Regions from separate parts of the Photobacterium minamisatsumaniensis genome, predicted to be linked through region 2. Evidence: predicted binding sites of a transcription regulator. Region 2 holds the regulator's gene; each other region holds the start of a gene.

Region 1 (6,335 bases), on a different contig from region 2:
GAGCCCGCTCTTCAACGGCTTCTTGACCTCGATGCAAATCATGAATTTCAACGTACATTTGCTGATTACGCAGTACCAACTCACCATTAGCCTGTTGCTGAACCGCAACATTGCCTTTCACTGCAAGGTAGTCAATCATTCCATTTTTACCTAACCAGAAGTCGTACTGTAGCCAAGCTAAAACAGCCAACAGCAATACCGTTAACAATCGCATACGACTCCTTATGCTAGTAGGGACACCAAACAATCATCCGTTTGGTATGAACTAATCAAAATATTAACTAATGACATTTAGAGGATGGCTAATAACCACCTGAAATGCATTTAGTTAATATGACCAACCAAGAAACACTTAGCCTGTAATAATCCCATAAAGCGCTGTGCGAGACTAGCACCTTATTGCAAGCTATCGGGTAACTGAGCACTTAGTTATCAAGCTTTACTGTAATTTGACAATCCTATGCCGATAACAATCACGCATGATCTTGGCATATAAAAAAGCCGCCTCAAATGAGGCGGCTCTGAAAGTCTGTAGGTAAACCTACTAGCAAGCTAAAATTAAGCTTGGCCTTTAACTTCTTTAAGACCGTTGTAAGGAGCTTTAGAACCTAGAGCTTCTTCGATACGGATTAGTTGGTTGTACTTAGCAACACGGTCAGAACGGCTCATAGAACCAGTTTTGATTTGACCTGCAGCTGTACCTACCGCTAGATCAGCGATAGTTGCATCTTCAGTTTCGCCAGAACGGTGAGAGATAACTGCAGTGTAGCCAGCGTCTTTAGCCATCTTGATTGCAGCTAGAGTCTCAGTTAGAGAACCGATTTGGTTGAACTTGATAAGGATAGAGTTAGCAACGCCTTTCTCGATACCTTCAGCAAGAATCTTCGTGTTTGTAACGAATAGATCGTCACCAACGATTTGAAGCTTGTCGCCTAGAAGTTCAGTTTGGTGCTTGAAGCCAGCCCAATCTGATTCGTCAAGACCGTCTTCGATAGATACGATTGGGTACTGGTTAGCAAGGTCTTGTAGGTAGAAGTTAAACTCTTCAGAAGTGAAGATTTTGCCTTCGCCTTTCATGTTGTAGTTGCCAGCTTCTTTGTCGTAAAACTCAGATGCAGCACAGTCCATTGCTAGAGTAACGTCTTTGCCTAGCTCGTAGCCAGCCGCTTCTACAGCGTCTTTGATTGCAGCTAGTGCAGCAGCGTTAGACTCAAGGTTAGGAGCGAAACCACCTTCGTCGCCAACTGCAGTGCTTAGGCCTTTCGCCTTAAGTACTTTAGCTAGGTTGTGGAATACTTCAGCACCGATGCGTAGAGCTTCTTTAAGCGTTTTAGCGCCAACTGGCTGAATCATGAACTCTTGGATATCAACGTTGTTATCAGCGTGCTCGCCACCGTTGATGATGTTCATCATTGGTAGAGGCATAGAGAACTGACCAGCAGTACCGTTTAGCTCAGCAATGTGCTCGTATAAAGGCATGCCTTTAGCCGCTGCAGCAGCTTTAGCGTTCGCTAGAGATACAGCTAGGATTGCGTTTGCACCGAAGTTAGATTTGTTTTCAGTGCCATCTAGGTCAAGCATGATCTGATCGATGTCTGCTTGAGCTTTAGCGTCTTGACCTACAAGCGCTTCTGCAATTGGACCGTTCACAGCTTCAACAGCTTTAAGAACACCTTTACCTAGGAAACGAGATTTGTCACCGTCGCGTAGCTCAAGAGCTTCACGAGAACCAGTTGATGCACCAGATGGAGCAGCAGCCATACCTACGAAACCGCCTTCTAGGTGAACTTCAGCTTCTACAGTTGGGTTACCACGTGAATCAATGATTTCACGACCTAGAACTTTAACGATCTTAGACATTGTGTTTCCTCTTGCTTTATCTTGAAATTAAAAGCTAAAAAAATAGCTGCAGCCATCACTGCTACAGCTATCCGTAATCCTTACTTATTAAGCTCACCGCGCTGGTTGATGCCAGCAGCCTTCACGAAACCTTCAAATAAAGGGTGACCATCGCGAGGTGTCGAGGTGAACTCTGGGTGGAACTGAGCTGCCACAAACCATGGGTGGTTAGGGATCTCGATAATTTCCACCAATTTCTTATCTGCTGATAGACCAGAAATTTTCAGACCTGCTTTCTCTAATTGAGGAAGTAGGTTGTTGTTTACTTCATAACGGTGACGGTGACGCTCATGAATCGTTGGCTTACCGTATAATTCACGCGCTTTAGAACCATCAGCCAAGTGACATAGCTGAGAACCTAGACGCATTGTGCCGCCTAAATCTGATTTTTCAGTACGCTCTTCAACGTTACCTTCGCCATCAACCCACTCAGTGATCAAACCGACAACTGGGTGCTTAGTTTCAGCGTTAAACTCTGAAGAGTGTGCATCAGCTAAACCTGCAACATTACGTGCAAATTCAATCAGTGCCACCTGCATACCTAGACAAATACCTAGGTAAGGAATTTTGTTTTCACGAGCGTATTGTGCAGTCAGGATCTTACCTTCAACACCACGGCCGCCGAAACCACCAGGAACTAGGATTGCATCAAGGCCTTGAAGTGCTTCTTCACCTTTAGATTCAACATCCTGAGAGTCAACATACTTAATTTTCACAGACAGACGGTTTTTTAGGCCTGCGTGCTTCAATGCTTCGTTTACTGACTTATAAGCATCTGGCAGTTCGATGTACTTACCAACCATACCGATAACTACTTCGGCTGTTGGGTTTGCTTCTTCGTAGATTACTTGTTCCCACTCAGCCAAATCAGCGTCAGGCGCTGTAATGCCAAAGCGTTGACAAACAAGATCATCAAGGCCCTGAGCTTTAATTAGCTGTGGGATCTTGTAGATAGAATCTACGTCTTTCATTGAAATAACGGCTTTTTCCTGAACATTACAGAACAATGCGATTTTCGCACGCTCGTTAGCAGGAATATTACGGTCAGAACGACATACAAGGATGTCAGGCTGAATACCGATAGAAAGTAGTTCTTTCACAGAGTGCTGTGTTGGCTTCGTTTTCACTTCACCAGCAGCGGCTAGGTAAGGAACAAGTGTTAGGTGCATAAACATTGCACGCTCACGGCCTAGCTCAACAGCTAGCTGACGGATTGCTTCCATGAATGGTAGTGATTCGATATCACCTACCGTTCCGCCAACTTCAACAATAGCGACATCATGGCCTTCAGCACCAGCAATAACGCGCTCTTTGATTGCGTTAGTGATGTGTGGAATAACCTGAATAGTGGCACCAAGGTAGTCACCGCGACGCTCTTTACGAAGCACGTCCGCGTATACACGGCCTGCTGTAAAGTTATTGCGCTTAGTCATTTTGGTGCGGATGAAACGCTCATAGTGACCTAAATCAAGGTCAGTCTCTGCACCGTCTTCCGTAACGAATACTTCACCATGCTGAATCGGGCTCATTGTGCCTGGGTCAACGTTGATGTAAGGGTCTAGTTTCATCATGGTCACGTTAAGACCACGCGCTTCTAGAATGGCTGCCAGCGACGCTGCAGCAATACCTTTACCTAGTGAGGATACAACCCCGCCCGTAACAAAAATGTAATTCGTCGTCATGTTTTACCTGGAAGATTGGTATAGAGGATATAAAAAGTATCTGGACGGGAAATTAGTATACCAGACACACTTTATTGCCACAACGTGAAAACTATCACAGTCGGTTTGGTTTTTTTTTGTCTCAAATCAATTCAGCTCAACTAGATGACTATCAACAGTATTATTACTAACCAAGCAATGACATTTTATCTTGTTAATCTGCACTTTTCTTTTCCCTCAGTTTTACATCGTCCCAAATTCCATCTAATTGCTCTAATGTGCAGTCGTCGAGGCGCATCCCTTGTTCTAGCACAGTTTTTTCAACTTCGCGAAAGCGGCGCTCAAATTTTTTATTCGCACCTTGCAATGCCATCTCAGGTTTCACACTAAGGTGACGGCTAAAGTTGGCAACTGCAAACAGTAAGTCGCCCATTTCTTCTTCGATTCTGCCTTGTTCAGGTGACACTTGGATGACTTCTTCCAACACTTCGTCAATTTCTTCGCGTACTTTATCAACCACAGGCCCAAGCGTATCCCAATCAAAACCATGTTTAGCACAACGTTTTTGAATTTTATCTGCTCGTACCAATGCGGGCATAGCAAGGGGGATATTGGCAAGCACACTGCTATCTTGGGCTTTTCCCTCACGTTCTTTGGCCTTTTCAGCCTCCCAATTAGCGCTGATTTCAGCCTCGCTACTAGCCTGACTGTCACCAAAAACATGGGGGTGGCGACGGGTCAGCTTTTCATTCAAACCATTCACTACATCATCAAAATCAAACAGCCCCTGCTCTTTGCCTAGCTGGCAATAAAAAATAATTTGAAACAATAAATCACCCAGTTCTTCTCTCACATCGTCCCAATTTTGCTGATCAATCGCGTCAGCAACTTCATAGGCTTCTTCAAGCGTATGCGGCACAATCGAGGCAAAGCTCTGTTTACGATCCCATGGACAGCCTCGTTCTGGGTCGCGTAATGTGGCCATTATAGTCAGGAGCTGGTCAATCGCAGGTTGGGGAGCATTGTTCATAGTGATGATATCTTTTTTAAATTAGGAGTAAAAAAAACGGGTCGCCTAGGCTCCCCGTTTATTCATAAATTGATGCTTAACCTTAGTGCAGGCGTTTGGCTTCTGCCACGTCCCTCACCTGTTCAATGCGCTTAAGTACTTTACTCAGCACTTCTAAATCAGTGAGCTCTAACTCAAAGTCCATAATCGACATTTGTTTTTTATAGTCAATTCGGCTCTTCATTCCCGCTACTTTTACTTTTTCATTGGCCAGCGTACTGGTCAGCTCTTTGATCAGGCCATTTCGCTCAGAGGCCTTGACGCGTACCGTGATGTTGTAATTGCCCACAAAACCACCACCCCACACCGTGTCGATGATCCTTTCGGCAGCAACATGGCGTAATTCTTCCAATTGCTCACAGTCATTACGGTGAACCGAAATACCACGACCTTGGGTAACAAAACCCACAATGTCATCACCAGGAATAGGTTGGCAACAGCGGGCTAAATGCGTCATTAAATTATCAACCCCCTCAACAACAACAGCATCACGCTGAGGTTTTTTCGCACTGGTACTAATTTTGGTGCTAGCTTCAGTCAGTTTATCCAGTAACTGCTGGTCTTCCTCTTCCGCTGTTGGCTTATTCATTATGGTATTAATGTGATTAACCACTTGGTTAATACGTAAATCACCACTACCAATACCAACAAATAACTCATCTAAATTTTTAGCATTGAAGCGCTTTAGTGCATACACTTCTGCATCTTTCAACTTGGCGCCGATTTTATTCAGTTCAAGCTCTAAAATTTCACGTCCTGCCACCATGTTTTTATCATGGGCTTGCTTACGGAACCATGCATGAACTTTGGCTCTTGCTCGACCAGAAGTCACAAAGCCTAAATTAGGGTTTAACCAATCGCGGGATGGATTGGCTTCTTTCTGAGTGATGATTTCAACTTGCTCACCCATCTGTAAGTGGTAAGTAAATGGCACGATACGGCCTTCAACTTTGGCACCGATACAGCGGTGCCCAACTTCAGAGTGAATATGGTAAGCAAAATCGAGAGGGGTGGCATTTAAAGGTAAATCGACAACATCCCCTTTCGGGGTAAATGCATAGACGCGATCATCAAACACCTGACTACGAAGCTCATCGAGCATTTCGCCAGAATCCGACATTTCTTCCTGCCAAGCCAGTAGTTTACGTAGCCAGTTTATCTTCTCATCATACGATGATTTTGCCCCACTCGACGATGCACCTTCTTTATATTTCCAGTGCGCAGCCACACCTAACTCAGACTCTTCATGCATTTGCTTAGTACGGATCTGAATTTCAATCGTACGCCCTTCCGGCCCTAATACGACAGTATGGATTGATTGGTAGCCATTCGGTTTTGGGTTCGCGACATAATCATCAAATTCTTTTGGAAGATGACGGTATTTAGTATGCACAACACCTAAAGCTGCATAACAATCTTGTAGCTGATCAGCAATAATACGCACTGCACGCACATCGAATAGCTCGTCAAACTCTAAGCTTTTCTTCTGCATTTTTCGCCAAATGCTATAAATATGCTTAGGTCGACCGTGCACTTCGGCTTTGATGTGCGATGCCTTCATCGAATCTGCCAAGTCTGTCACGAAGTGATCGATATAGTGCTCACGGTCGATTCGACGCTCAGACAATTGTTTGGCGATTTGTTTGTATGTATCAGAGTGGTTATAGCGAAAAGCGTAATCTTCAATTTCCCACTTCAGCTGACCA
Region 2 (6,335 bases):
CATGTTGACAACCTCTGAATTGGCAAAGCATTTGAAAGTTGGCACCCATGGCTCGACCTATGGCGGTAACCCACTCGCGTGTGCTGTCGCTGAAGCAGTTGTGAATGAAGTGACTAAACCTGAGGTTTTATCGGGTGTTAAGCAGCGTGAACAATGGTTCCGTGAGGCATTAGCCGCCATTAACAGTAAATACCCTATTTTTGACGAAGTTCGTGGTAAGGGGCTGCTGTTAGGCGCAGCCTTGAATGATGAATGGCAGGGGCGCGCCCGTGACATTCTGGTTGCCGCTGGTGAAGAAGGGGTGATGGTGTTGGTCGCGGGTACCAATGTGGTTCGTTTCACGCCATCGCTCGTGATCAGTAAGGCGGATATCGATGAAGGTATGGCACGTCTTGAACGCGCGATTGCCAAAATTTACCACTAAGTATCCACTCAAATCATGCAGCAGTTGGCAGGAGCCTGACTGCTGCTTCTGACCGAGGTCAGAATCAGACATTTAGGGTTGCAGTGCTTTGCTGCAACCTGCATCAGGAGGGAATTCGATGCTGGTTATACGTCCTATTAAGGCTGCCGACCTACCGGCGCTTATGCAGTGTGCCGAAGAGTCCGGGCATGGCTTTACTTCTTTGCCGGTTAATGAAGAGATATTAACGAATCGGATCAAGCATTCGGAAGAAAGCTTTGCCAAGGCAGTGAGCCGAGCTGGCTCTGAGGGGTATCTGATGGTTGCAGAAGATACCAAGACTGGAGAAATTGCAGGGACGACGGCGATAGAGGCGGCAATTGGCCTTGATAACCCTTTCTATACTTACCATCTCAGCACGGTGGTGCATTCTTCTCGACGTTTGAACGTTCATAATGCGGTAAAAGTACTGACATTTGGTAATGACTACACTGGAGTGAGTGAGCTCTGTACGCTCTTTCTGCGGCCTGAATGGCGAGAGGGAGCCAATGGCCGCCTATTGTCTAAATGTCGTTTCCTGATGATGGCAGAGCACCCTCAGCGGTTTGATAATACTGTGATTGCCGAAATGCGTGGCGTCTCCGATGACGATGGCAACTCACCGTTTTGGGAATGGTTAAAAGAACACTTCTTTTCTATCGACTTTACCCTTGCGGATTACTTAACGGGTATCGGTAAAAAAGGCTTTATTGCGGATTTAATGCCTAAGCTTCCTATCTACGTTAACTTACTGAGCCCAGAAGCCCAGGCTGTTATCGGTGAAGTACACGAAAAAACACGTCCGGCGTTACGCTTACTTGAGAAAGAAGGGTTTACCTGTCGTGGTTATGTCGACATTTTTGATGCGGGACCGACAGTTGAGTGTGACATCAGAAACATTGAATCGGTTCGTCATTCAAAATCGTGTTACGTGGAAGTGGGCCTGCCTGCGAAAAGTCAGGATTGTATTGTGAGTAATACATCTTTCAGTCAGTTTCGTGCAGTGACCGGTAAAGTTGGTATTAAGGGCGACACCGCCGTTATCTCTGCTGAAATGGCACAAGCCCTTCAAGTACAACATGGCGATCAAGTTCGCCTGATCACCCAATAAGGAATTCGACAATGACTCAATGGATCGCAGGTGAATGGCTGGCTGGAGAGGGGGCGGTTATGCAATCGTTCAATCCTTTTACCGAAGAGGTCATTTGGCAGGGAAAGGCGGCAACAGGCGGACAAGTCGCGTCGGCGGTGAGTAGTGCTCGTGCTGCGTTGGCAAAATGGCGTCATTGTGATTTTGCCAAGCGACAAGCTATTGTGGAGCGCTTTGCTGAATTGGTAAAAGATAACAGTGAGATGATTGCCAAGGTTATTGCCGAAGAAACCGGTAAGCCATTATGGGAAACGCGTACCGAAGCAGGCGCGATGGTGGGAAAAATTGCCATATCACTGCGGGCTTATCATGAACGTACTGGCGAAAGACAAAAAGACGTGGCGGGCAGCCAGGCAATTTTACGTCACCGTCCCTTAGGTGTCATGGCGGTATTTGGGCCGTATAACTTCCCGGGCCACCTTCCAAATGGGCATATCGTGCCTGCGTTATTGGCCGGTAATACTATCGTGTTTAAACCATCAGACCTTACGCCGAAAGTTGCAGAAGAAACCATGAAGCTTTGGCAACAGGCTGGGTTGCCTGATGGGGTGATAAATTTGGTCCAAGGTGCGCGTGAAACGGGTGAGGCATTAGCGGGTGACAGCGGTATCGATGGCCTACTCTTTACGGGTAGCGCGAATACCGGGCAGATCCTGCACCGCCAGTTTGCTGGTCAGCCAGAGAAGATGCTCGCACTTGAAATGGGGGGCAATAATCCGATGGTTATTTCTCAGCATTATGGCGAGCTTGATGCCACTGTCTACACTATTATTCAGTCAGCGTTTATTAGCGCGGGTCAGCGTTGTACTTGTGCTCGTCGCCTGTATTTACCCAAAGGCGAGAAAGGGGATCGTGTACTTACTCGCTTAGTTGAGCTTGCATCGGCTATTCGCGTGGGTGGTCAGTTTGATGAGCCAGCCCCTTTTATGGGATCGCAAGTCTCTAATGCCGCTGCAGATAACATTCTCCAAGCCCAGTCTCAGCTTATTGGTCTTGGCGGTGAAGCATTATTGGTCGCTACCCGCGGGCAAGGAGCAATCGTTACTCCTGGGATCATTGAGGTGAGTACTATCGCAGAATTACCGGATGAGGAATATTTTGGCCCCTTGTTGCAGGTTGTGCGTTATGACGGTTTAACACAAGCCGTTGAGAAGGCAAATAATACCCGTTATGGCTTATCTGCAGGGCTGATCTCAACCGATGACGATGAATGGCAGTATTTTATCGATCATATTCGGGCAGGCATTGTGAATCGCAACCGTCAATTGACGGGTGCCAGTGGGGATGCCCCTTTTGGTGGGCCGGGTGCTTCTGGCAACTTGCGGCCAAGTGCTTATTATGCCGCTGACTACTGTGCGTACCCAATGGCATCAATGGAAGGTGATCAACCTGAATTGCCAGCACAGTTGTCACCAGGGATCCGTATGTAGAGCATGTTTCAGGTATTCCGTTTTATCGACCAGCTAAGAGGATGTGATATTCATGGAAAGGGTTGTGCAATTATTTGATGGCTTATGGCAAGACTATACTCAGCGTTTATGCCCCTCTGCTGCACAGGTGCATGATTTACTCACTGAAGATGAGCCGTTGCTGAATGACCACATTGCGTTACGGACGTTCAATTTACCTAAAGTGGGCCTAGATAGGCTAGCGGCGCCGTTTATTGCATTGGGTTATAAACCTTGTGGTAAGTATCACTTTGAAGCGAAGAAGCTTTATGCTGAGCACTTTGAACATCCAAATCCAGATGCACCGAAAGTCTTTATCAGTGAATTGCTAGTAGGGCAGTTTAGCTCGTTGCTACAGCAAACCGTTCGAGAGCTTGTCGATCAAGTACCTGAAGCGGCGATGCGTGATCCAGCCTTCTTGTATGGTGGGCGGCGTTGGGACCTCGACTATGCCACTTATGAGTTGCTGGTAGCAGAAAGTGAATACGCAGGGTGGTTAGCCGCGCACGGTTTTGGTGCCAACCATTTTACGGTCAATATTAATCAGCTCGAGCAATTTACCGAGGTCGAAGAGGTTAATCATTTACTGCGCCATAACGGCTTTTCGATTAATGAATCTGGGGGCGATGTGAAAGGTAGCCCAGAGGTAATGCTAGAGCAATCAGCGACGATTGCCGATACTGTTGATGTTGGCTTTACCGATGGTGTGTTTAGTATCGCGGGGGGATTTTACGAATTTGCTAAGCGCTATGCTACACCAGACGGTGAGTTATATCGTGGCTTTGTTGAAGCGTCAGCGGATAAAATTTTTGAAAGCACCCACGCGAAGAAAGGCTAAATTCTCTGGCGTGAAAAGAGATTAACCCCATAGCCCACTGTTATGAAATACGGTGGGTTTATCGTGTGCGATAAGAGTCAAACGTGTTTGGGGTAGACTAATGGCACTGGCTATCAAGTGGTGTGATCCCAAATTCATGCTTAGCAAGTTGCCCTTTATGGTATGGCGAAGTCGTTTGTTGTTCAAAATAGTGCCGACGCCCGCTAAAGCCTGTCATTTCAACTGTTGGGGGAAGGGGGGCAATAACGCTCGTATTGCTTGCAGGAAAGCCATTTGCTGAAAAACGTTCGAGATCCATATCAATTTTATCCATGTGAATGACGTATTATCACTTACGCCAGATATGCACAATGTAGCACTTGATGGTGAGGATACAAGAAAGAAAAAGTGAGCAATACGGCAAAAATACCATTTTGGTATGAATTCCCGGATCAAAAAAGCCGCCTGAGGCGGCTTTTTATTATCAATGATGGCACGCGAAATTAACGTGTACCGTATACCACGATAGTTTTACCGTGAGCAGAGATTAGGTTCTGCTCTTCCAGCATTTTCAAAATACGACCAACAGTTTCACGAGAACAACCCACGATCTGGCCAATTTCTTGGCGAGTGATCTTGATTTGCATACCGTCAGGGTGCGTCATCGCATCTGGCTGTTTCGCAAGGTTTAGAAGTGTCTGAGCGATACGGCCAGTCACATCTAGGAAAGCAAGATCACCTACTTTCTGGCTTGTAACCTGAAGACGGTTTGCCATTTGAGCAGACAGACGCATCAGAATATCAGGGTTAACTTGAATAAGCTGGCGGAATTTCTTGAAAGAAATCTCTGCTACTTCACAAGGGGTTTTTGCTCGAACCCAAGCGGTACGCTCTTGGCCTTCTTCGAACAAGCCTAACTCACCGATGAAGTCACCCTGGTTTAGGTAAGACAAGATCATTTCCTTGCCTTCTTCATCCTTGATTAGGACAGCCACAGAACCTTTAACAATGTAGTAGAGCGTTTCAGCTTTTTCACCCGCATGAATCAAAGTACTCTTTGACGGGTATTTATGAATGTGGCAATGCGAAAGAAACCACTCTAGAGTTGGATCTGTTTGAGGTTTACCTGGAACCATATTACTAACTTCCTCTGTGTTTGTTGCCCAACAACGACGTCCATCAAAAAAGGGCTGGGCCTATACTTGGTGTTCGTCGCTTAGGATATTCAGTCAACAGCTGGGCTGCAAGCTCACGTGAATAATTAGTTCAAAGTTTATCTTTTTTCAGCATGCATTTCTTGATATTGATCTATCGAGAATGGTCATTTAGTAGTCATAAGTGTGCACATGATCACACAGTTGCTATATTGTCACTAATTACCCTATAAGTAGTAAGGAAAAACAAATGCAATCACGAGTGAAATGGGTCGAGAATATGACCTTCTTAGGTCAGTCAAATTCTGGCCATAGTGTGGTTATGGATGGCAATGGCGGAGAAAAAGCGCCAAGCCCAATGGAAATGGTATTGATGGCGGCTGGGGGATGTAGCTCGGTTGATGTGGTTGATGGATTGAAATCAGCAGGGCAGAAGATTACGGGTTGTGAAGCGCAAATTTCATCTGAGCGCCGTGAGCAAGCCCCCCGTATTTTTACCTCAGCAAACCTACATTTCGTGGTTACAGGTCATGAACTCGATGAAGCGCTAGTGGCGAAAATTGTTGCTGATTCGCTAGAGAAGTATTGCTCGGTGTGCTTGATGCTTGGTGAAGGTGTTGAAATGACGCACTCTTATGAAGTGAACTGCGCTTAATTCGACACGGCCGCGAGAGACCCAAGCCCCTGAAAGGGGCTTGAATTGTATTATTTAACCAATCTTTCCTGTTTCGATCAGTTTTTGGATCAACGGGCGCATGATTAGCTCCATGGCAAAGCTCATTTTGCCACCCGGAACCACCAATGTATTGTGGCGTGACATGAATGATCCTTGGATCATTGATAACAAATAAGGGAAGTCGACATTTTTGATCCCACGAAAACGGATCACAACAAAACTCTCATCTAGGCTTGGAATGGCTTTGGCGCTGAATGGGTTTGAAGTATCAACGGTTGGTACGCGCTGAAAGTTAATATGGGTACGAGAAAACTGAGGCGTAATATAATTGAGATAGTCATCCATCGATCGCACAATTGATTCCATCACGGCTTCGCGTGAATGACCGCGATCACGGGTATCCCGTACAATCTTTTGAATCCACTCTAAGTTGACGATTGGTACCATGCCGATCAATAAATCAACGTGCTGAGCGACATTGGTTTCACCATCAACAGCACCGCCATGAAGTCCTTCATAGAACAATACGTCGGTGTTTTCTGGTAACTCCTGCCATGGTGTGAATGAACCGGGCATTTGGTTATAAGGTACGGCTTCATCAAAGGTATGCAGGTAGCGCCGAAATTGGCCGCTTCCATCATCACCATA
Region 3 (6,335 bases), on a different contig from region 2:
CGATTGTAGATGGTGTAGGGCATTAGTTAAGAATGTTGGTGATAAACGTACGTCAGCATCAAGGAATAAAAGCCTTTCATGTTTTGCGAGTTCTGCCCCCGTATTTCGTCCTAAGCTAGTTCCACGCTGTTCCATCTTATGAATCGTGAGTGAGGGAAGGGCCTGTTCGAAGCCACGAGCGACTTCGCAGGTGTTATCTTCGCTATTTGAGTCGACCACAATAACCTCAAATTGCTGGTGGCTCTGTTTACTGAGATCATCGAGCAGACGGCCGATACGTTTTTCTTCATTTAGTGTGATTACAATAATACTGATAGGCGTCATAATTTTTTCTCTTCTTGTTTGAATATGTAGCCATCATACTTAAGCAAGTTTGAACTATTGATGACGGTAGTTATTCATATTCAATTCATATAAAGAGAATTGAGCGTATATTTTGATAAGAATATAATGATTAGGTTTAATCATTTAGAGGTTAGAGGTTAGAGGTTAGAGGTTAGAGGTTAGAGGTTAGAGGGCTGGTAATGAGGAGAGTAAGGGGAGGTGATGATATTCACGCTAATCCATTTAATTACTCTCCATATGGACAAAGATAATATTTCACCCTTTTGCTTTTTCTAATAAATAAGATTCCACATCATGCACCCATTGCGGCCTGTTGATGTATTTCCCAAGTACAATACATGGAATGAAAAATAAAAACAGAGGGATAGCATCATGAATGTAAGTTCTTGCATAAGCTTCTTCATGAGAGTAGTAATTTAATACACTTAAAAGGCTAAAGATTGTACCTAACATAACCATTGCTGCAGAGATAACGAGAATGATCCCTAGGATATCTCTAAAATAGACTTTTGATGCTGTCATAACCATTATCTTGAGTTGTTTACAGTGGTTATGAATATACGCCTAAATATAACTATGAATGTGAAATAGATCACGCGTGGTGATAGGTTCGAAATAAAAAGAAATTTTATTGATTTTAAGCAAAAAATGAGTGGGCAAAGCCTTATTACCTCAATGCCCATTTAAAAGCTTGGTGAAGACATGCTTTCCCATTATGAGAAATCACTTGTCCATGCGATAAAATAATACGTTCAAAAGGCCATGTTAGAATTTCCTGTAAGGATTGGCGTAATCGCGTTTTATCATCAAATGTGAGGCGCCAATAGATAGGCATTGCAGGATTTAAATAGCAGCCATTCAGCATCCCGAGGATAAACGTGAACGGATTAGAACTCGGTTTAAACCAAGCTAGTGTGTCACCAACAATCAGTGTTTTTGATTGAGGATCGCAAAAGACAACTTCTTCCATCTTATCACTGCCACGCAAGAGGGTTTGATAGAGTTGGTGACGCCAAATCACAGGACTATTCGCGCCCAGCGCATCGTCAAAGACAAGATCGGTGCGTTTATTTTGCAGCCCTGGCGGGGCAAAAAAGTACGCATTGGGATAAGCAAGCCACCATTCAGATAAGAACAAATGGTGATTCATATTGGGTGTGACAATGGCGTAAACCTGACCTAGTTTACTCAGTGCTAGTTGCAGTTTGGTGGTCAGTTGAATAGGAGAGTGGATCAATAGCTGGTTATTATCCAACCGTAGGATAGTCATTCTGGCACCAACAGGAATGCCGTTCATCTTGAACGGCATGTCCACATACCAAAGTCTGTTTTTGCTCCATTCAATCATTGGTCGTCCTTAACCAGTGATGAGCTACTTGATTTAGAAGCCCATGAGTTTTAACAAGTTTTCAGCCGTTTCAATGGCTTGTTGGCGATTAGCAATGTTGAGTTTTTGGTACAAATTGCGAATGTGCGTTTTAATTGTCGTCGAAGCAACATCGAGTTCAGAAGCAATTTGTTCATTACTATAACCGGTATAGATAAGCCCAAGTACTTGCCATTCACGTTGAGTAAGTGGGCTAGTGCGGATCAGTTCCGGGATATCAGGTAAATTCAGTAGCTTTTCTACAAAGCTCTCGTCAAAGTGTACTGAGCGGTTACGCTCTTTACTGGTCATTTCGCGTAATAACTGTCTTGCTCGGTGCATTTCTAGTTCATTAAGCGATTTATTGTCAACGAGCTCTTGTATCAGGTCACAAATCTCACTGCCATCACATAAGAAAATGCCCACCATGCCAGTGCTATTAGTAAGAGATAATGCTTCTTGGAGCTCAGAAAGAGCTGCATCACGGTGCCCTTGCTTCTTACTTAACATTGCTTTTACCACAAGGTTGCGGTTCTTGTCTGTGATCAAGTTATGCTTAACACAGCTCTCTTCGAGCATATAAAAAATACTTTCAGCACGCTCATAATTACCCATATTGATACAAGCTCGACCAATATTACGCCATTGTAATTGCTGGAAGTGGTTACAAGCAGCTTCTGGCTGTTCGGCTTGAGCTAGCCACTGTTGGATATTCTCTATATCCCCCGTATTTTGCCAGTAGAGTAGGTTGGCTAAATCGGTATTTGCACGCCAGTCAATATGGTAACTAGAGCGATCCATCATGCTATTACACAGTTCGAGGTAGCGAGCCGATTTGTCTTGTTCCCCACGAGTAATCGCGATTCTAGCGAGCATGGAATATGCGTGAAGTGATTTAGTTTCATCGTATGGCGCAAGCACTTCAAGGCTTTTTAAAGCCGCTTCTTCTGCTTCATCTAGACGGTTCCAGCACCAGAGTATTTGGGCACGTAAACGAAGTAGAAATTCATGAAGAGGAACTTGTTGCAAGTGCTGTTCTTTAACGAGCTTGAAGGCTTGGTCTAATACTTCGAAAGCGGTTTGCACATAGCCTTGCGCAAGTAAAATCTCACTTTGTTGCAGTAATGCCCAGAGAGCCTGATGGTAAACATGGTATTGACGCGCCATTTTTTCAGTTTGTTGCATCATAGGTAAAGCACGGCTTAGGTTTCCTAGGCAATGGTGTACTTCACCCACAACCGAGGTTGCAACAATACGGCTACGGTATGTTGTTGATGGTAGTTGCCCAAGTGCTTGCTCTGATAAAGTCAGCGCCTCTTCGGGTTTACTTTGGTTTATGGCTACTTGCGCGCGAAGTGCATTGAATTCACCTTGTATCGCATCATCTAATACGATATCACGGCAGAGCATCGCGTCTTCTGCGGCAGCGATCATATCACCAATATCATTGTAGCGATGTTGGCTTTGAGCTAGCCACATGCGCAATAATCCTAAGCGAGGATGGCTGATTAACTGTTCATTTTTGAGTGAAGCCAGACAATCTTCAAGCAACTTGATTTCGCCATGGTGGTACATTCCCCATCCGTGATCAGTCAAGATCTCAATGATCAGAGCTTCATTTTCACACTTTTGAGCATGAAGTAATGCCTGTTGCGGTGAATCTTGCTTGAGCCATGCTCGTGCTGCAAGGGCGTGAAGTTCACCACGCTGCTGTGGAATTTGTGAATAACGTTGGTGACGAAGGAATTCGGCAAACAAGTTATGGAAACGGTACCAGTTATTATCACCTTCCAAGGTGTTTAAGAATAAACCGAAGCGGTTCAATGATTCGAGCATGGCGAGTGCGTCACTTCGGCCAGTTAGCTCTGCCACCAACTGGGCATTGAAAATATCAAGCACGGAGCACTGTAACAGGAATTGCTGTGTCTCGCGATCAAGCTGGTCGAACACTTCTTCCGCAAGGTAATCCCATAAGTGGCCACGGTTAAAGTTAGCCATCGATTCAGCTGATTCAACCAGCGTGTTTGGTCTTTGCTGGGCATGAAGCGCAATAAGCTGTAATGCAGAAGGCCAACCTTCAACTTGTTGGTGAAGATTACGCAGTACCGATGTTTCTATGCTTTCATTAACCCGTTTGCTGAAGAAACGTTCAGTTTCTTCTTCGTCGAAAGCGAGGCGATCGTTATCAACTTCGATGAGAAGATCACGAATTCGCAGGTTTGCAGTGCCAAGTGGCGGTAGTGTCCGACTGGTGACAACCAATGTGATGTTGTCTGGCATATTTTTTAAGAAAAAACGCAAACCATCATGAATATCGTCGTTATTGATAACATGATAGTCGTCTAAAACGAGATAGGTTTGTTCGTGATATTCGCTTAACTCGCTAAAAAGTTCACTAAATAGAGTCGATAGGCAGGCAAATTGGCGTCTTTCAGCCATTGCCTGTGTTTTTGGACAAGTGTTGTTCGTTGCTTTGTTAATTGACTGTAATAAGTAATTAGCAAAACGGAATGTATCGTTATCATTTTCATCAATGTTGAACCAGCCCGTATGTGGGTGCTCGTTCAACCATTGCGCTGCCATTGTGGTTTTACCGAAACCTGCTGGGGAGCGGAATAGCACAAGGCGATAGAAAGGAGCCTGATCAAGAGTTTCCAGCAATCGCGGACGAATAATCGCGTTATGAAGGCGTGCTGGGCGAGTTAGTTTAGATGGTATCCACATAATCTAGCTATCTTATTGTAAGGTTTAGTCGATTTTGCTCTGTTGTTTTTAATCGTTTGCCACTAAGTCGGCATCACGTTTTTAGTAGAGCTATTATGCTATCAAGTAATGATTATCTTGCATGAAAATCATTACACAGCATTTGATCTGCTCCATAACTTTACATTTCAAAATGTTTAAATCAGCAATTCTTACTCTCTCATCCCTATATTTATGAGTTTGATCACATATATAAGATCTTTCATAAAYATTTAAGCCTGCAATTGCACATGAAATTAGAGCCATAAAGTGTGAATCAGATTGCATTTGATGTTGTCGTTGTGTGCTTCTACACCCCGATTCTTTGCTGATGGTCACAGAAAGGGGGGGAGAGGCGTAGCTACGCCCTTAATCCTCCTCCCTCCTCCTCCATTTGTCAGGAGGATGTTTTAGCCTATAAATAAAGGCAACATAGTCCCCAGTTGGAAATAATCCTAGAGAGAGATTGAACCATGTCAAAAAATGGTCAGGCACAACAATTTGATAAAGCAGCATTTAAAGCATCTGTAGAGAAGCATTTAAGTGCAACTTACGCAAACACAACTGAAACGGCGACACCACGTAGCTGGTATATGGCAATGGGTCGTGCGTTAGCAGAAATTAGCACAGGTAATCTATTAGCGACTGAGCAGAAGTTGGCTGAAGAAAAAGCCCGCAGTGTTAATTATCTGTCTCTTGAATTCTTAATTGGCCGTCTGACAGGTAACAACCTAATCAGCATGGGCCTTTATGAAAATGTTTCATCAGCAATGGAAGAGATGGGTCAGAACTTAACTGACTTACTTGAAGAAGAACGTGACCCTGCACTAGGCAATGGTGGTTTAGGCCGCTTAGCCGCATGTTTCATGGATTCGTTAGCGGCACAAGAATACCCAGCTGTCGGTTACGGCCTTCACTATGAATACGGTTTATTCCGCCAGTCATTTGAAGATGGTCGTCAGGTTGAAGCACCAGATGCATGGCGTGGTATTGAAGGTTACCCTTGGGAAGTTATTCGCCCTGAATTAACACAAGAAGTTAGCCTTTACGGCCATGTTGAAGCTTACACAGACGAAAATGGTGTTGAATGTCGCCGTTGGGTTCCTGCAATGAGCGTTGAAGGTATTGCTTGGGATCTCCCAATCGTTGGTTACGATAACGACAGTGTTTACCCACTGCGTCTTTGGGAATGCCGTTCAAATGCACCATTTAACCTAGCCCGCTTCAATGATGGCGACTATGTAGGTGCACAATATTCAGCTTTAGAAGCGGGTAACGTTACAAAAGTATTGTACCCAAATGATAACCATGACCAAGGTAAAGCACTGCGTCTAATGCAGCAGTACTTCCATTGTGCATGTTCAATTGGTGATATTCTACGTCGCCACTTCGCTGCTGGTAACAAAATTGAAGAGCTGTCTCAGCTTGAGACAATTCAGCTTAACGATACTCACCCAACTATCGCGATTCCAGAGCTATTGCGTATTCTGATTGATGAATACAAATTAGGTTGGGACGCTGCTTGGGCTATTTCGTCGAAGACATTTGCCTATACAAACCACACACTATTGCCTGAGGCACTAGAAACGTGGAGTGAAGCACTTATTCAACAAATGCTTCCTCGTCATATGGAAATTATCTTTGAAATAAACCACCGCTTCATGAAGCAGGTTGAGGCAACTTGGCCGAGCAACAATGAAGTGAAGCGCAAGCTTTCTATCATTCAAGAAGGCCCACAGCGTATGGTTCGCATGGCTAACTTGTGTGTAGTCAGTACTTATGCCGTTAACGGTGTAGCAGCATTACACTCAGAGTTGGTTAAGCGCGATCTGTTCCCTGAGTTTAATGAGCTATTCCCTGGTCGCCTTCAAAACGTGACTAA
Region 4 (6,335 bases), on a different contig from region 2:
TGCACGAGCCGTTCAGCTTGGTTACAAACATCAATAATGGCTTGCTGGAGATCTTTTTCTGTCGGATCAAAATTGATATCGATAATGCTATTTCGGTAGTGCTGATTATCGAGCTCAAGCAATTGAACGAGATCGGAGTAAAGTAAAACCGGAGAGCCAAACGCCACCCGATACGCATGTCCATCGGTTTCGCAGAAGACGTTCATCTCTCGGCCAATACAGGTTGCCAGTGACATGACATGTTTTTCGCGTAGCGGATCAATGGGTGGGTTGGTGACCTGAGCAAACATTTGTCTGAAGTAGTCGGTAATGGCACGTTCTTTGGAAGATAAAACCGCCATCGGCGCGTCATCACCCATAGAGCCCGTTGCCTCTTGGCCGTTTTCGCCAATAACACGCAGTACTTGATCCAGCTCTTCGCGATTGACACCGAAGAGTTTTTGATAGGTATTGAGATCATGATCATCAAGGGAACGACTCCCGACCTGTTCATCACCTAAATCTTCAAATGGGATGAGGCGCTTAACGTGACTATCCATCCAATCTTTATAGGTATGGCGGCTCATCAGCTCATGATCAATATCTTTTGAGTGCCATGTTTTGCCAAATTTTGTGTCAATGACCAGCAGTTCACCGGGGCCTACGCGGCCTTTCTCTGCGACTTCATCTGGCGTGTAATCCCAGATCCCAACCTCGGAGGCTAATGTGATCAGTTTATCTTTAGTGATCACATAGCGAGCAGGTCGAAGGCCGTTGCGATCGAGACTGCAGGCGGCGTAACGACCATCAGACATGACGATACCAGCGGGTCCATCCCATGGTTCCATGTGCATGGAGTTAAAATCATAAAAGGCCCGTAACTCCGGATCCATATCGGGGTGGTTTTGCCATGCTGGTGGCACCAGCATGCGCATAGCACGAAACAGATCCATGCCACCAGACAGGAATAGCTCTAGCATATTATCGAGGCTAGATGAGTCGGAGCCCGTTTCATTGACAAACGGTGCGGCTGTTTGCAGATCAGGCAGTAACGGGGAAGCAAATTTATAAGCCCGTGCGCGCGCCCATTGACGGTTACCAGCGATGGTATTGATTTCACCATTATGAGCAAGGTAACGAAATGGTTGAGCGAGTGGCCAGCGTGGTTGAGTATTTGTGGAGAATCGCTGGTGGAACAGACAAATAGATGATTCAAGCCGAATATCCCCAAGATCTAAGTAGAATCGAGGTAAGTCGGCTGGCATGCATAGCCCTTTATAAACAGTAACTTGAGTTGATAGGCTGCAAATGTAAAAGTCAGGGTCTTGGGTAATGCGTTTTTCAATACGGCGGCGCGCAACATAGAGGCGACGATCAATATCGCGGGGCTTCCAACCTGCAGGGGCGTTGATAAAAGCCTGTTCGATATTCGGTAAGGTTTCGTTGGCGATTGGACCAAGAACTTGCGGGTTGATCGGAACTTCGCGCCAACCGACCAGAGATAGAGTTTCTTTAGCTAATTCTTCATTGATGATGGTACGAGCTTGTTCCGCTAAGACCGGGTCTTGGCTGAAAAAAATCATCCCCAGCGCAAATTCTCGTGATAGTTTCCAGCCTTTTTCTTCGGCGACAATACGATAGAAGCTATCAGGCTTTTTCATCAATAAACCGCAACCGTCTCCGGTTTTACCATCGGCCGCAATACCACCGCGGTGGGTCATGCGATCTAGGGCCGAAATGGCGGTGCGAACCAGTTTGTGACTGGTATCTCCTTCGATATGGGCGATAAGCCCAAAACCACAGTTGTCTTTATCTAGCATTGGGTCATACAGTGTCATTGCAACTCTCCCTTGCTTCTGCCTGAACAAGCAGTATTACTGCATATTGATGACTGTCCTTATCATCGAGAACTTACCTCAGCACTGTTTCCTTTGACTTTATTTTGTGCTCGTCGGGTACGACTATAGGTATTTATGTGCTTCCAGCGACTTTTCAAGTTAACGACTATTTACAAAAAGGTCAAACTTTCAGCGAGTAGTTCACATTCTATCTCGTGAGTGAGATCTCATTCGGCGTATCAGCTTAAAGAAGGGAGTAAATATAAAGGGGAGGGCTTATACAGAATAAAAAACCGACTCATAAGAGTCGGTTTTATTTTTTAGCCTTTATGGTTGAACACTGAAGTATTCAACTACAGCAAGGTTAAGCGTTTGATAACATCAATGAATCCGCTTTTGCTTCTAGGTTAGAGTTACCCATCAAGAAAGCATCGACTTCACGGGCCGACTCACGGCCTTCATTGATACAGCGAACAACCAATGACTGGCCTGTACGCATATCACCAGCGGCAAAAATGCCTTTTTGACTAGTCGCAAAACCTTGAGTCGCCACATTGCCACGTTCATCAAGTTTGATATCAAGCTGAGCAAGGACACCTGTAGGCTCTGGGTGCAAGAAGCCCATTGCCAAGAACGCCATATCACAAGGAATGATTCGCTCTGAACCCTCGACTTCGTTGAAGTTTGGACGCTCGCCCGGCTTAGCTTCTTCCCATTGAATATCAGCAATGCGCAAGGCTTTTACGTTGCCCGCCTCATCGCCAATGAACTCTTTGGTTAAGATATTCCAGTGACGGTCACAGCCTTCTTCATGCGATGTCGACGTCTTCATAATCATCGGATATGAAGGCCAAGGTTGGTTGGCTGGACGTTGCTCCGGTGGGAGCGGCATGATCTCAACTTGCGTAATGCTTGCAGCACCATGGCGGTTAGACGTTCCGACGCAATCTGAACCCGTATCACCGCCACCGATGACCACAACATGCTTACCTTTGGCGTGGATTTCCTCGGTTTTTAGGTCGAGGTCATTGGCTCGTCGGTTGTTTTGTGCCAAAAATTCCATGGCATAGTGAACACCTTTAAGCTCTCGTCCAGGAATCGGCAAATTACGAGGAACCGTTGATCCACCTGTTAGCAATACGGCATCAAATTCTTGGCGTAATTGCTGGGCGTTGATATCAACACCGATGTGCGCGTTAACCTCAAATTTAATGCCGGCATCAGCCATTAAATTGATCTTACGATCGATAACATCCATGCCTAATTTAAAGTCTGGGATACCGAAACGTAGTAGGCCGCCCACTTTTTCATCGCGCTCGAATACTGTCACACAGTGGCCAGCACTATTTAGTTGCTCGGCAGCGGCAAGGCCTGCAGGGCCTGAACCGATGATCGCCACGGTTTTTCCAGAGCGAGAACGTGGTGTTTTTGGTTTGGCATAGCCTTCACGGTATGCCGTCTCAACAATTGTTTTCTCGATATTACAGATCGTGATTGGATCTTGGTTAATCCCTAAAACACAGCCACTTTCACAAGGTGCTGGGCATACACGTCCGGTAAACTCTGGGAAATTATTGGTCGAACTTAATATGTTCCATGCTTCTTCCCAGCTGTCACGATAAACTGCATCGTTGAATTCAGGGATGATATTGCCGATTGGGCACGAGTTATGGCAAAACGGTACACCACAATCCATGCAACGTGAGGCCTGCGTATTGATCTTATCGCCGAACTCTTCGTTTAGAACAAATTCCTTGTTGTCCTGAATACGAACGCTAGGGTCTAATTTCTTTGGCAGTTCACGACCAAATTCTAAAAATCCTGTAGGCTTACCCATTGATGGCCTCCAACTCTTCCTTGTTTTCTGCTTCAGCTTTACGCTTCAGTAGTACTGCTTTGTAATCCCTTGGCATTACTTTGACCATCTTCTGAAGGTTTTCTTCAAAGTTCGATAGGAAAATTTCTGCCACAGTACTGCCCGTTAGCTCAACATGCTTGGTTAGCATGTCAAATAACAACTCTTTGTCTTCTTGCTCTATAGGGTCGAGATCAACCAGCTCAGGGTTTAGTTTGGTATCAAAGTCTTCGAATTGATCCCAAACGTATGCGACACCACCACTCATACCGGCAGCGAAGTTACGGCCCGTTTGACCAAGGATAATCGCGGCACCACCTGTCATGTATTCACAACCGTGATCACCGACACCTTCAACCACGACTTTGGCACCTGAGTTTCGCACACAGAAACGCTCGCCCGCCATACCGCGAATGAATGATTCACCCGACGTTGCACCATAGAAACACACGTTACCGACGACGATGTTATCTTCTGGAATGATGTCAGATTTAGCATCAGGGTAGAGTACTAAGGTACCGCCTGATAGGCCTTTACCCCAGTAGTCATTCGCATCACCTTCCACTTCAAACGTCACGTTTTTCGCAAGGAAGGCACCAAAGCTTTGCCCTGCTGAACCTTTGAACTTCACGTTCATTGGTTGTGGTAAGCCTTTATCTTTGTATATTTTTGAGATTTCGTTCGACAGCATAGTACCGGTACTACGGTCAGTATTGATGATGCCAAACTCAGCCTCAACGGATTTACCTTCGTAAAGCGCTGGCGCAGCGACTTCAATTAACTTGCGGTCAAGCACGTCTTCAAGGTTATGGTTTTGCTCTCGCTGGTTATAAACACCATCTTCTTCACGAGCAGGCTCGACAAACAGTACCGGGCTAAGATCGAGGTTCTGGTATTTCCAGTGACCGATATTTTCGCGGATTTTCAGTTTGTGCGATTGGCCAACCATCTCTTCAATACTACGGAAACCAAGTTCTGCCATGATTTCACGCAGGCCTTCAGCCATGTATTGGAAGAAGGTAACAACATCTTCTACACGACCATCAAAGCGCTCACGGAGGCTCTTATTTTGAGTCGCGATGCCCACTGGGCAGGTGTTTTTATGACACTTACGCATCATGATACAACCTTCCACAACCAAGGCAGCAGTGGCCACACCCCATTCTTCAGCACCTAGTAGTGTTGCAACTGCAAGATCTCGTGGTGTTTTCATCTGACCATCGGTTTGAACAACGATACGGTTACGTAAGCCGTTCTTCAGTAGGGTTTGGTGCGTTTCTGCCAACCCTAGTTCCCACGGTAGTCCCGTGTGACGGATAGATGACATTGGTGATGCGCCTGTGCCGCCATCAAAGCCCGCGATCAATACGACGTCGGCTTTGGCTTTTGCAACACCAGAGGCAATCGTACCGACCCCAGCTTCTGATACTAACTTAACGTTGACTCGACCTGCACGATTGGCATTTTTCAGATCGTAGATCAGCTGTGCCAAATCTTCGATTGAATAGATATCGTGGTGTGGTGGTGGTGAAATTAGGCCGACTCCAGGAGTGGAGTGACGCGTTGCACCGATCCAGTCATCAACTTTATCACCCGGTAGTTGACCACCTTCACCTGGTTTTGCGCCCTGAGCCATTTTGATCTGAATCTCTTCAGAGTTAGTCAGGTAGTAAGAGGTTACGCCAAAACGACCAGAAGCAACTTGCTTAATCGCTGAACGTTCCCAGTCGCCATTGTCTTTCTTCTCAAAGCGATCAGGATCTTCACCGCCTTCACCTGAGTTAGACTTCGCGCCGATACGGTTCATTGCAACAGCAAGCGTTGAGTGTGCTTCGTAAGAGATAGAGCCAAAGCTCATTGCGCCTGTCGCAAAGCGTTTCAGGATACTATCAATTGGCTCGACTTCATCCAGTGGCACGGAACCTGTTGGGCTCTTAATAAATTCAAGCTGGCTACGCAGTGTTGCCGCGTTATCGCCTTGAGCATCAACCTCTGCCGCATACTCTTTGAATTGGTCAAAGTCTTTGTTTCGGGTTGACTGCTGTAGCAACGAGATAGTTTCAGGGTTGAACAGGTGCTTTTCACCACGTTGTTTCCACTGATAAACACCACCGACATCGAGCATCTGGATTGGCACTTCACGTGTAGGGTAACCCACACGATGGCGTACCAGTACTTCTTTGGCGATATCATCAATCGTCAAGCCCTGAATACGAGAAACCGTACCCGTGAAGTACTTATCGACCACAGACTTGCTGATACCCAGAGCTTCAAAAATCTGTGCGCCATGGTATGACTGTAGCGTTGAGATCCCCATTTTAGAGAAGATCTTAAGCAACCCGCCATTAACCCCTTTACGGTAGTTGTTGAACAGCTCTTCCGTTGGTAGTTCTGGATCAAGCTTACGCTTGCGCTGTAGATCAACGATGGTTTCGGTTACCAGATATGGGTTAACCGCATTTGCCCCGTAGCCCACAAGTGTTGCAAAGTGATGCGTTTCACGCGCATCGCCAGTTTCAACAACGATGTCACACTTAGCACGCAGACCTTTGCGGATCAGGTGGTGGTGTACCGCGCCAACAGCCAGCATGGCTGGAACTGCTGCGTGGTTAGAGTTGACGGCACGGTCAGTCAGAATAATGACTGAGTAACCGTCATTAACC

The links. The regulator CRP, encoded in region 2, controls carbon source genes, mostly activating them, when cyclic AMP is high. The targets are predictions, from matches to a motif close to TGTGANNNNNNTCACA.
Region 1: the regulator CRP is predicted to act here: its motif matches at 3,665-3,680, upstream of pyrG (CTP synthase).
Region 3: the regulator CRP is predicted to act here: its motif matches at 4,648-4,663, upstream of malT (HTH-type transcriptional regulator MalT).
Region 4: the regulator CRP is predicted to act here: its motif matches at 2,032-2,047, upstream of gltB (glutamate synthase large subunit).

Annotation. Positions count from the first base shown of each region.
Region 1 covers NZ_JAKJSI010000013.1:213,781-220,115, reverse strand. Annotated here, with positions in the region: gene ftsB (cell division protein FtsB) at 1-214, opposite strand, end outside; gene eno (phosphopyruvate hydratase) at 559-1,860, opposite strand; gene pyrG (CTP synthase) at 1,941-3,581, opposite strand; gene mazG (nucleoside triphosphate pyrophosphohydrolase) at 3,775-4,590, opposite strand; gene relA (GTP diphosphokinase) at 4,673-6,335, opposite strand, start outside.
Region 2 covers NZ_JAKJSI010000014.1:188,044-194,378, forward strand. Annotated here, with positions in the region: gene L4D78_RS07000 (aspartate aminotransferase family protein) at 1-424, shown strand, start outside; gene astA (arginine N-succinyltransferase) at 543-1,553, shown strand; gene astD (succinylglutamate-semialdehyde dehydrogenase) at 1,565-3,022, shown strand; gene L4D78_RS07015 (DUF1338 domain-containing protein) at 3,075-3,878, shown strand; gene L4D78_RS07020 (hypothetical protein) at 3,976-4,191, opposite strand; gene crp (cAMP-activated global transcriptional regulator CRP) at 4,361-4,993, opposite strand; gene L4D78_RS07030 (OsmC family protein) at 5,262-5,666, shown strand; gene L4D78_RS07035 (phosphoribulokinase) at 5,721-6,335, opposite strand, start outside.
Region 3 covers NZ_JAKJSI010000044.1:35,107-41,441, reverse strand. Annotated here, with positions in the region: gene L4D78_RS21945 (glycosyltransferase) at 1-324, opposite strand, end outside; gene L4D78_RS21940 (D-fructose-6-phosphate amidotransferase) at 601-867, opposite strand; gene L4D78_RS21935 (DUF4336 domain-containing protein) at 1,013-1,693, opposite strand; gene malT (HTH-type transcriptional regulator MalT) at 1,727-4,435, opposite strand; partial or broken gene L4D78_RS21925 (glycogen/starch/alpha-glucan phosphorylase) at 4,927-6,335, shown strand, end outside.
Region 4 covers NZ_JAKJSI010000015.1:144,633-150,967, reverse strand. Annotated here, with positions in the region: gene gltB (glutamate synthase large subunit) at 1-1,817, opposite strand, end outside; gene L4D78_RS07765 (glutamate synthase subunit beta) at 2,182-3,654, opposite strand; gene gltB (glutamate synthase large subunit) at 3,647-6,335, opposite strand, start outside.